One region of the Streptomyces sp. NBC_00178 genome, then DNA from elsewhere that is predicted to be linked to it. Evidence: predicted binding sites of a transcription regulator. Region 1 holds the regulator's gene; the other holds the start of a gene.
The links. The regulator HspR, encoded in region 1, represses chaperone genes until heat shock. The targets are predictions, from matches to a motif close to TTGAGNNNNNNNNNCTCAA.
Positions count from the first base shown of each region.

Region 1 (4,412 bases):
AGCGGCCCTGACGGCTCAGCTGGACCAGGTGCGTACCGCGCTCAACGAGCGCACGGGCGACCTCCAGCGGCTGCAGGCCGAGTACCAGAACTACCGCCGCCGCGTCGAGCGCGACCGGGTGCAGGTCAAGGAGGTCGCGGTCGCGGGCCTCCTGAGCGAGCTGCTGCCCGTGCTCGACGACGTCGGCCGGGCCCGGGAGCACGGCGAGCTCGTGGGCGGCTTCAAGTCGGTGGCCGAATCCCTGGAGACGGTCGTCGCGAAGCTGGGCCTGCAGCAGTTCGGCAAGGAGGGCGAGCCCTTCGACCCGACGATCCACGAGGCCCTGATGCACTCGTACGCGCCGGACGTCACCGAGACGACCTGCGTGGCGATCCTGCAGCCCGGGTACCGCATCGGGGAGCGCACCATCCGCCCCGCGCGGGTGGCCGTGGCCGAACCGCAGCCGGGCGCCACGCCCGGGGCGGCGAAGGAAGAGAAGTCAGACGACGAGGAGAGCGGTGGCACCGAGGAGGTCTGACATCGTGTCCGACCACTGCGGTGAACACCGACGGGGCGTGCGGCCGGCCGAGGGGCCGGCCGCACGGCCTGTCGTCCGGAAGGAGGGACGTCGATGAGCACGAAGGACTTCGTCGAGAAGGACTACTACAAGGTCCTCGGCGTCCCGAAGGACGCCACCGACGCCGAGGTGAAGAAGGCGTACCGGAAGCTGGCGCGGGAGTTCCACCCCGACGCCAACAAGGGTGACGCCAAGGCCGAGGAGCGTTTCAAGCAGATCTCCGAGGCGAACGACGTCCTCGGCGACCCGAAGAAGCGCAAGGAGTACGACGAGGCGCGCGCCCTCTTCGGCAACGGAGGCTTCCGGGCCGGTCCCGGAGGCGCGGGCGGCAACTTCAACTTCGACCTGGGCGACCTCTTCGGAGGCGCGCCGGGTGGCGGACAGGCGGGTGCCGGAGCCGGCGGGTTCGGTGGCGGCGGCGGCCTGGGCGACGTCTTCGGCGGGCTGTTCAACCGGGGCGGCGGGGGCACGCGTGTCCAGCCGCGCCGCGGACAGGACATCGAGTCCGAGGTGACGCTGAGCTTCACCGAGGCGGTCGACGGGGCCACGGTCCCGCTGCGGATGTCCAGCCAGGCGCCCTGCAAGGCGTGTTCGGGCACCGGCGACAAGAACGGCACCCCGAGGGTCTGCCCCACCTGTGTCGGCACCGGTCAGGTGTCGCGCGGGACGGGCGGCGGGTTCTCGCTGACCGATCCCTGCGTGGACTGCAAGGGCCGTGGCCTCATCGCCCAGGACCCCTGCGACGTCTGCAAGGGCAGCGGCCGGGCCAAGTCCGCCCGCACGATGCAGGTCCGCATCCCCGCGGGCGTGCTGGACGGCCAGCGGATCCGGCTGCGCGGCAAGGGCAGCCCGGGTGAGCGGGGCGGGCCGGCCGGCGACCTGTACGTCGTCGTCCACGTCGACGCCCACCCGGTGTTCGGCCGCAAGGGCGACAACCTCACGATCACCGTGCCCGTCACCTACCCGGAGGCGGCGCTCGGCGGCGAGGTGAAGGTGCCCACCCTCGGCGGGCCCCCGGTCACCCTGAAACTCCCGGCCGGCACGCCGAACGGGCGTACCATGCGGGCCCGTGGCAAGGGCGCCGTGCGCAAGGACGGCACCCGTGGCGACCTCCTGGTCACCGTCGAGGTGTCCGTGCCCACGGAGCTCGGCACCGAGGCGCAGGACGCGCTGGAGGCGTACCGGAAGGCGACCGCGGGGGAGGACCCGCGGGCGGAGCTGTTCCAGGCTGCGAAGGGAGCTTGAGATGGACGGTCGTCGACGTAATCCGTACCAGCTGACCGACGAATCACCGGTGTACGTGATCTCGATCGCGGCGCAGCTCTCGGGTCTGCACCCGCAGACGCTGCGCCAGTACGACCGTCTGGGTCTGGTCTCTCCCGACCGCACGGCCGGGCGCGGGCGGCGCTATTCGGCCCGCGACATCGAACTGCTCCGGACCGTGCAGCAGTTGTCGCAGGACGAGGGCATCAACCTCGCCGGCATCAAGCGCATCATCGAGCTGGAGAACCAGGTCGCGGCGCTCCAGCAGCGCGTCGCCGAGCTCTCGGCGGCGGTGGACGGCGCGGCCGTGGCCATGCAGCAGCGCGAGGCCCAGGTGCACGCCTCCTACCGGCGTGACCTCGTGCCGTACCAGGACGTCCAGCAGAGCGGTGCGCTGGTGGTGTGGCGGCCCAAGCGGCCGAAGGACTGAGCAGGCCGTGAAGGGGCCCGCCGGGGAGTTCGAGGACCTCCCGGGCGGGCCCCTTCGCGTGTGCCGTGAGGGGCGCCGTCCGGCCCCCGTGACGCGTCGTGGGCCCGGACGCCGGGGTGTCCGGGGAGGGCGGGCCGTCAGGAGTCCTCGTCCAGGATTCCCGACCGAGCGATCAGGTAGCCCAGCTGGGCGCGGCTCGTGCTGCCGAGCGTGGCGGACAGCTTGGCGACGTGGGCCCGGCAGGTGCGGACGTTCATGCCGAGGCGGCGGGCGATCGAGTCGTCCACGTGTCCCTCGACGAGGAGTTGGGCTATGGAGCGCTGGACACCGCTGATGCCCTTGGTCGGCGGGTCGTAACCGACCTCCCCGAGCAGCGGTGACGCGCGGCTCCACAGCTGTTCGAAGACCTTGACCAGGTAGTTCACGAGCCCGGGGTGACGGAGTTCGAGGGCGACCTGGTCGTCGTTCTGCGCGGGGATGAAGGCCACGGTCCGGTCGAAGACGAGGAGGCGCTCGATGAGTTCCTCCAGGGTGCGGATCTCCACCTTGTCCTGGGCGAGGCGCGCGGCGTAGGCGAGTGTGCCCTGGCTGTGCCGGACGGTGTGCTGGTACAGCGTGCGCATGCTGACGCCGCGGTTCACGACCGACAGGGCGCGTTCCAGCCCCTCGCTGAGGCGGTCCTCGCCCCGGTCGCCGCCGGGCTGGACGGTGAGCACCTCCGTGCGGCACTCGGCGGTCGCGAGGTCGAGCGCCGCGTTGATCCTGTTGCCGCCCTCCAGCACCGTGATGGCGTGGGTGGTCGGCGGGTCCTGGGCGCTGATGTCCATGAACGGTTCGAAGGACTCCGCGAGCTCGACGGAGCGGCGTCGGCGTTCCTTGATCTCCCGTTCCAGAGGATGCAGACGCTGGGCCAGCGCGGCGGAGGGAGGGACGGGCCTGAGCCACGTCGTGTCGTCCGGATCGGGGTGCAGGAGCGCGAAGTCCATCAGGCAGGGGGCGGGGTCGACCTCGGCGCGCGAAATCCGGCCGGAACGCAGGGCGCTGGCGTAGAGGCGCTTTCCCTCCTCGCACAGGTCGGTGACCCCGTGAGGATGTATCCCTATTGTGCTGCTTGTGGTCATATCTCCACCCCCCATGTTCCTGAACATGCAGGAACATGATGCATCGTCCCAGTGGCGTTGTGGGGTCCTGGTGAGACATCGTCGTGGATGCGGGGGAGAGGAATCCACAAGTGAGGACGAAGCCGACTATGGATAAGCGAATGCTTCGCTCGGTGCTTGCCGCCGCTTTCGTCGCGGCCCTGGGCCTTGGCGTGGCGGGCGGGGCGGCAGGATCCGGCGAGATCAGCTGGTCGGAGCGGGCGGCGGCGCCCGGCGAGATCAGCTGGTCCGTACAGGCGGGGTCGGCGCCCGGCGAGATCAGCTGGGGCATGCCGGCCGACGGCGAGATCAGCTGGTCCGTGCAGGCGGCAGGCGCGCCCGGTGAGATCAGCTGGGGTACGCCCGCGGCGGTCCCGGGCGAGATCAGCTGGAGCACTCCGAAGGGTGCGGCAGGCGCATGACCACGCCTCCGGACGACCGAACCTTCCGGCGGGAGATGGCTACGGCATACCGCTCAGGGTGGCATTTCATCGATCTGCTCACGGCGCTCACCCGCCCGGGGGATTCGTTGATGGTCACCCTGTTCGGAGAGCCGGTCGTCGTGGTGATGGAGGCGGACGACGAAATCCGCGCCTATCGCTGTCTCCGCCGGCCGCGCGGTGCCCCACAGCCCGTTCGCTGCGCCGTGCGGTACGGCATGATTTTCGTCAATCTTGATCAGCGGGACCACGAGCTGTTCGAACCAGAGACCATTTCCGCCACCCCCCGCAGTGCCTGAACGATTCCCCCGTCGTTCCAAATCGTTCCGGCACTTCCCCCACACAACGGCGCCATCGTGACCTGAACACGATGGCGCCGTTGTGCTGTCCGGAATGATTCCGGGTGGAAAGGAAGAACGAGGCGTCGAATTCCTCAGAATTCCTCGGAATTTCTCGGAATTCCTCAGCCCTTTCCGAGCGCCCTGTCCACGGCGATCTCGATGACGATCCGCTCGGGGTTGTGCCGCGGGGTGCGCTCGTACCGTTCCGCGTAGCGCCGCACGGCGTCCCGCACCTCGTCGGGG
Region 1 covers NZ_CP108143.1:3,567,994-3,572,405, reverse strand. The annotation lists gene grpE (nucleotide exchange factor GrpE) at 1-517, shown strand, start outside; gene dnaJ (molecular chaperone DnaJ) at 611-1,801, shown strand; gene OHT61_RS15395 (heat shock protein transcriptional repressor HspR) at 1,803-2,249, shown strand; gene OHT61_RS15390 (helix-turn-helix transcriptional regulator) at 2,387-3,370, opposite strand; gene OHT61_RS15385 (hypothetical protein) at 3,511-3,810, shown strand; gene OHT61_RS15380 ((2Fe-2S)-binding protein) at 3,807-4,127, shown strand; gene OHT61_RS15375 (pyridoxamine 5'-phosphate oxidase family protein) at 4,292-4,412, opposite strand, start outside.

Region 2 (4,412 bases), 1.4 Mb from region 1:
GTCGTCGGCGCGCACCCGGACGCGGCGCTGCGCGTGGTCGATCTCCAGCTCACCCAGGCGCAGGATGCCGCTGCGGGGCGTCACCGCGGCCAGGGCGGCCCGCTCGACCCGGCGCAGCAGGACGTGGACCCGCGCAGCCAGCTCCCGCATGGAGAACGGCTTGGTCATGTAGTCGTCGGCGCCGACCCCGAGCCCGACCAGCATGTCGGTCTCGTCGTCGCGCGCGGTCAGCATCAGCACCGGCACGGGGCGCTGGGCCTGCACGCGGCGGCAGACCTCCAGGCCGTCGAAGCCGGGAAGCATGATGTCGAGCACCATCAGGTCGGGCTGCCACGCCTCGGCCGCGTCCACGGCCGCGGGCCCGTCCAGCGCGGTCTGCACCAGGAAGCCCTCGGCCCGCAGACGGGCGGAGATGGCGTCGACGATCGTCGGGTCGTCCTCGACCACCAGCACCCGGCGCTGAGCCCCGGGGGTGGCCGCGACGCCGTTGTGGGTGGTGTGTGTCTGTTCCATCGCCCCGCCCCTGCCCGTTCTCGCGGAGGCCATTCCCCCGGAGGCACGGTTATCGCTTGTGGATGTCGTCGGTGATCCCTTGTGCCGGACAGAGCGTAAAGGCAGAAGAGGCCTCCCGGCTACGCAGGGTGTTGTCCGTCGTGAAGGTGTTACCCACGGAAAGGGTGTGGATCACCGGCCTCACCGCGTACGTCCCTTGGCGGGGCGGGGCCGCGTATACCGGGAGGGGGTTCACTCGCCCCGGAGTGCGAGATGGACCACGTCCGGCACACCTCGGGCAACGGCTACTTCTTCGGTCGTTACGGCGTGGAATCCGGCATTCCGCAATGCCGGCCCGAACTCCGCGGACGGCTGCGCGGACCACACGGCGAGCACTCCACCGGGGTTCAGACGCGCTCGGCACGCTGCCAGGCCCGTCGGCGAATAGAGGTTTCCGTTGTCCTCGGTGACGGTCCAGTCGGGGCCGTTGTCGATGTCCAGGCACAGTGCGTCGTAACGCTCCGTGGCCGTGCGGAGGTGGGCGATCAGGTCCGTGCGCAGGATCTCCGTACGCGGGTCGGCGAGCGCCGCGCCGGAGATCCGGCCGAGCGGCCCGTCCCGGTGCCAGTCCACGACCGCCTGTTCCCGCTCGACGACCGTGATCCTTCCCCAGCGGGGTTCGGCAGCGGCCCGCACCAGGGAGAAGCCGACACCGAGCCCGCCGATCAGGACCGACGGGGCGGGCCGGTCCGCGGGCAGGGCGGCGAGCGCCGCGTCGACGAGGAGGCGCTCGGAGCGTCCGTCCGAGGTGTCCATCAGGAAGCAGCCGTTCGCGATGATCTCGAAGTCCTCGCCGCGCTCGCGCAGGACGACTTCACCGAACGGTCCGTCCCGGCGGTCGAGCACGACGGGGCGGGGCGTGTCTGTGGTGGACATGTGTGCGGGTCTCCGTTTCTCCGGCAGGCGGCGGCCGGCCGCCGATTCTCCCCGCCGCGACGCCTCCGGACCACCGGATTCCCGCCGCCTCACTCCTGTGCCAGGTGCGCCCTCACCCTCCGCGGACCTCTCGTGCGGCGGCACTTCGGGGTGCGGGGAATGGCGACGGCCCGGGAAGTGCTGCTGTGGAGACGGGGACCGGTGCCGCGGGGGGAGTGGCGCCGTATGCGGCCGGCCGGGGTTCCGGCGGGAGCATCCGGTCTTCACCGGTTCTCCGCAGGCGGGACGGGCTCCGAGGAGTGATCGCCCAGAGCGAACAGGGCGGGGGGAACATTCCCGGGCTCACAAGCATTGAGTGCACATAGCTCAACTTGGCTGCCGAAGGGAAGATCATGACTGCTGAGTCCAAGTCCGAGGCGTTCGCGCCGGTCGACCTGCCCGTGCTGCCGCTCGACGACGAGGTCGTACTGCCCGGCATGGTGGTGCCGCTCGACCTGTCGGAGGCGGAGGTACGCGCCGCCGTGGAGGCCGCGCAGGCCGTCGCCCGGGCCGGCAGCGGAAAGCCCCAGGTGCTGCTCGTGCCGCGCATCGACGGCAACTACACCGGGATCGGCGTCGTCGGCACCGTCGAGCAGGTCGGCCGCCTGGCCGACGGCGACCCCGGGGCGATCATCAGGGCCCGCCACCGCGTGCGCATCGGCGCCGGTACGAGCGGGCCCGGGAACGCGCTGTGGGTGGAGGGCACCCGGATCGACGTGTCCGCACCCGACCCCCTGCCCGGATCCGCCGCCGAGCTGGCCAAGGAGTACAAGGCCCTCGCCACCAGCTGGCTGAAGAAGCGCGGCGCCTGGCAGGTCGTGGACCGGGTGGAGCAGATCGAGGACATCTCCGCGCTCGCGGACAACTCCGGTTACTCGCCCTTCCTCACCATCACCCAGAAGGTCCGGATGCTGGAGACCGCGGACCCGGTCGCCCGGCTGAAGCTCGCCATCCAGTGGCTCGGCGAGCACCTGGCCGAGCAGGACGTCGCCGAATCCATCGCCAAGGACGTCCAGGAGGGCGTCGACAAGCAGCAGCGGGAGTTCCTGCTGCGGCGCCAGCTCGACGCCGTGCGCAAGGAGCTCTCGGAGCTCAACGGCGAGTCCGGCGCCGACGAGTCCGACGACTACCGTGCCCGCGTCGAGTCCGCCGACCTGCCGGAGCACGTCCGCGAGGCCGCGCTCAAGGAGGTCGAGAAGCTGGAGCGCTCCTCCGACCAGAGCCCCGAGGGCTCCTGGATCCGGACCTGGCTGGACACGGTCCTGGAACTCCCGTGGACCGAGCGGACCGAGGACGCCTACGACATCAAGGGCGCCCAGGAGGTCCTGGACGCCGAGCACGCGGGCCTGCAGGACGTGAAGGAGCGCATCACCGAGTACCTCGCGGTGCGCAAGCGGCGCGCCGACCGGGGACTGGGCGTGGTCGGAGGCCGCCGGGGCGGTGCGGTGCTGGCGCTCGTCGGCCCGCCCGGAGTCGGCAAGACCTCCCTCGGCGAGAGCGTCGCGCACGCCATGGGACGCAAGTTCGTCCGGGTCGCCCTCGGCGGCGTCCGGGACGAGGCGGAGATCCGCGGTCACCGGCGTACGTACGTCGGCGCGCTGCCGGGCCGCATCGTGCGCGCCATCAAGGAGGCCGGGTCGATGAACCCGGTCGTCCTGCTCGACGAGATCGACAAGGTCGGCTCGGACTTCCGGGGCGACCCGGCCGCCGCCCTGCTCGAAGTGCTCGACCCGGCACAGAACCACACGTTCCGCGACCACTACCTGGAGGTCGAACTCGACCTGAGCGACGTGGTCTTCCTGGCGACGGCCAACGTCCTCGAAGCCATCCCCGAGGCCCTGCTCGACCGCATGGAGCTGGTCAGGCTGGACGGCTACACCGAGGACGAGAAGGTCGTCATCGCACGCGACCACCTCCTCCCGCGCCAGCTGGAGCGGGCGGGCCTGGAGACGGGCGAGGTCACGCTCGACGAGTCGGCCCTGCGCAAGCTGGCCGGCGAGTACACGCGGGAAGCCGGAGTCCGGAACCTGGAGCGCTCCGTCGCCCGGCTGCTGCGCAAGGTGGCGGCCCAGCACGAGCTGGGGGACCGGGAACTGCCGTTCACGGTGTCCGAGCAGGACCTGCGGGGTCTGATCGGCCGGCCGCACCACGTGCCGGAGTCCGCGCAGGACCCCGCCGAGCGCCGTACCGCGGTGCCGGGCGTGGCGACCGGGCTCGCCGTCACCGGGGCGGGAGGGGACGTGCTCTTCGTCGAGGCGTCGCTCGCCGACCCGGAGACCGGGGCGTCCGGACTGACCCTGACGGGCCAGCTCGGCGACGTGATGAAGGAGTCCGCCCAGATCGCGCTGAGCTTCCTGCGCTCGCACGGCGCGGAACTGGAACTCCCCGTCGCGGACCTCAAGGACCGGGGGGCGCACATCCACTTCCCGGCGGGCGCGGTCCCGAAGGACGGTCCGAGTGCCGGCATCACCATGACGACCGCGCTGGCGTCCCTGCTCTCGGGGCGTCTGGTCCGGACCGACGTGGCGATGACCGGTGAGGTGTCGCTGACCGGGCGGGTGCTGCCGATCGGCGGGCTGAAGCAGAAGCTGCTGGCGGCCCACCGGGCCGGGATCACCACCGTGGTGATCCCCAAGAGGAACGAGGCCGACCTGGACGACGTCCCGGCCGAGGTCCTCGACACCCTGGAGGTCCACCCGGTGACCGACGTCCGCCAGGTCCTGGAGATCGCGCTCGTCCCGGCCACGGCCAGGGCGGGGACAAGGATCCCGGCCGCGGCATAGGTGCCATGGCGTGACGGGCGTGGCACCGCGCGCACGGCCGGTACGGACGGCCCGCTCTCCTCGGAGGGCGGGCCGTTCCGCGTGCGGCGGGGGTCAGGGGCGGTACACCGTGCCGGGTTCCGGCTCGGCCGGGGCCATCAGCTGGGGCACGGTCACGAAGGT
Region 2 covers NZ_CP108143.1:4,938,405-4,942,816, forward strand. The annotation lists gene OHT61_RS21820 (response regulator transcription factor) at 1-513, opposite strand, end outside; gene OHT61_RS21825 (spermidine synthase) at 745-1,428, opposite strand; gene lon (endopeptidase La) at 1,821-4,250, shown strand; gene OHT61_RS21835 (polysaccharide deacetylase family protein) at 4,344-4,412, opposite strand, start outside.
Region 2: a site for HspR is predicted at 1,780-1,798, ahead of lon (endopeptidase La). Genes of this name have one in related genera too.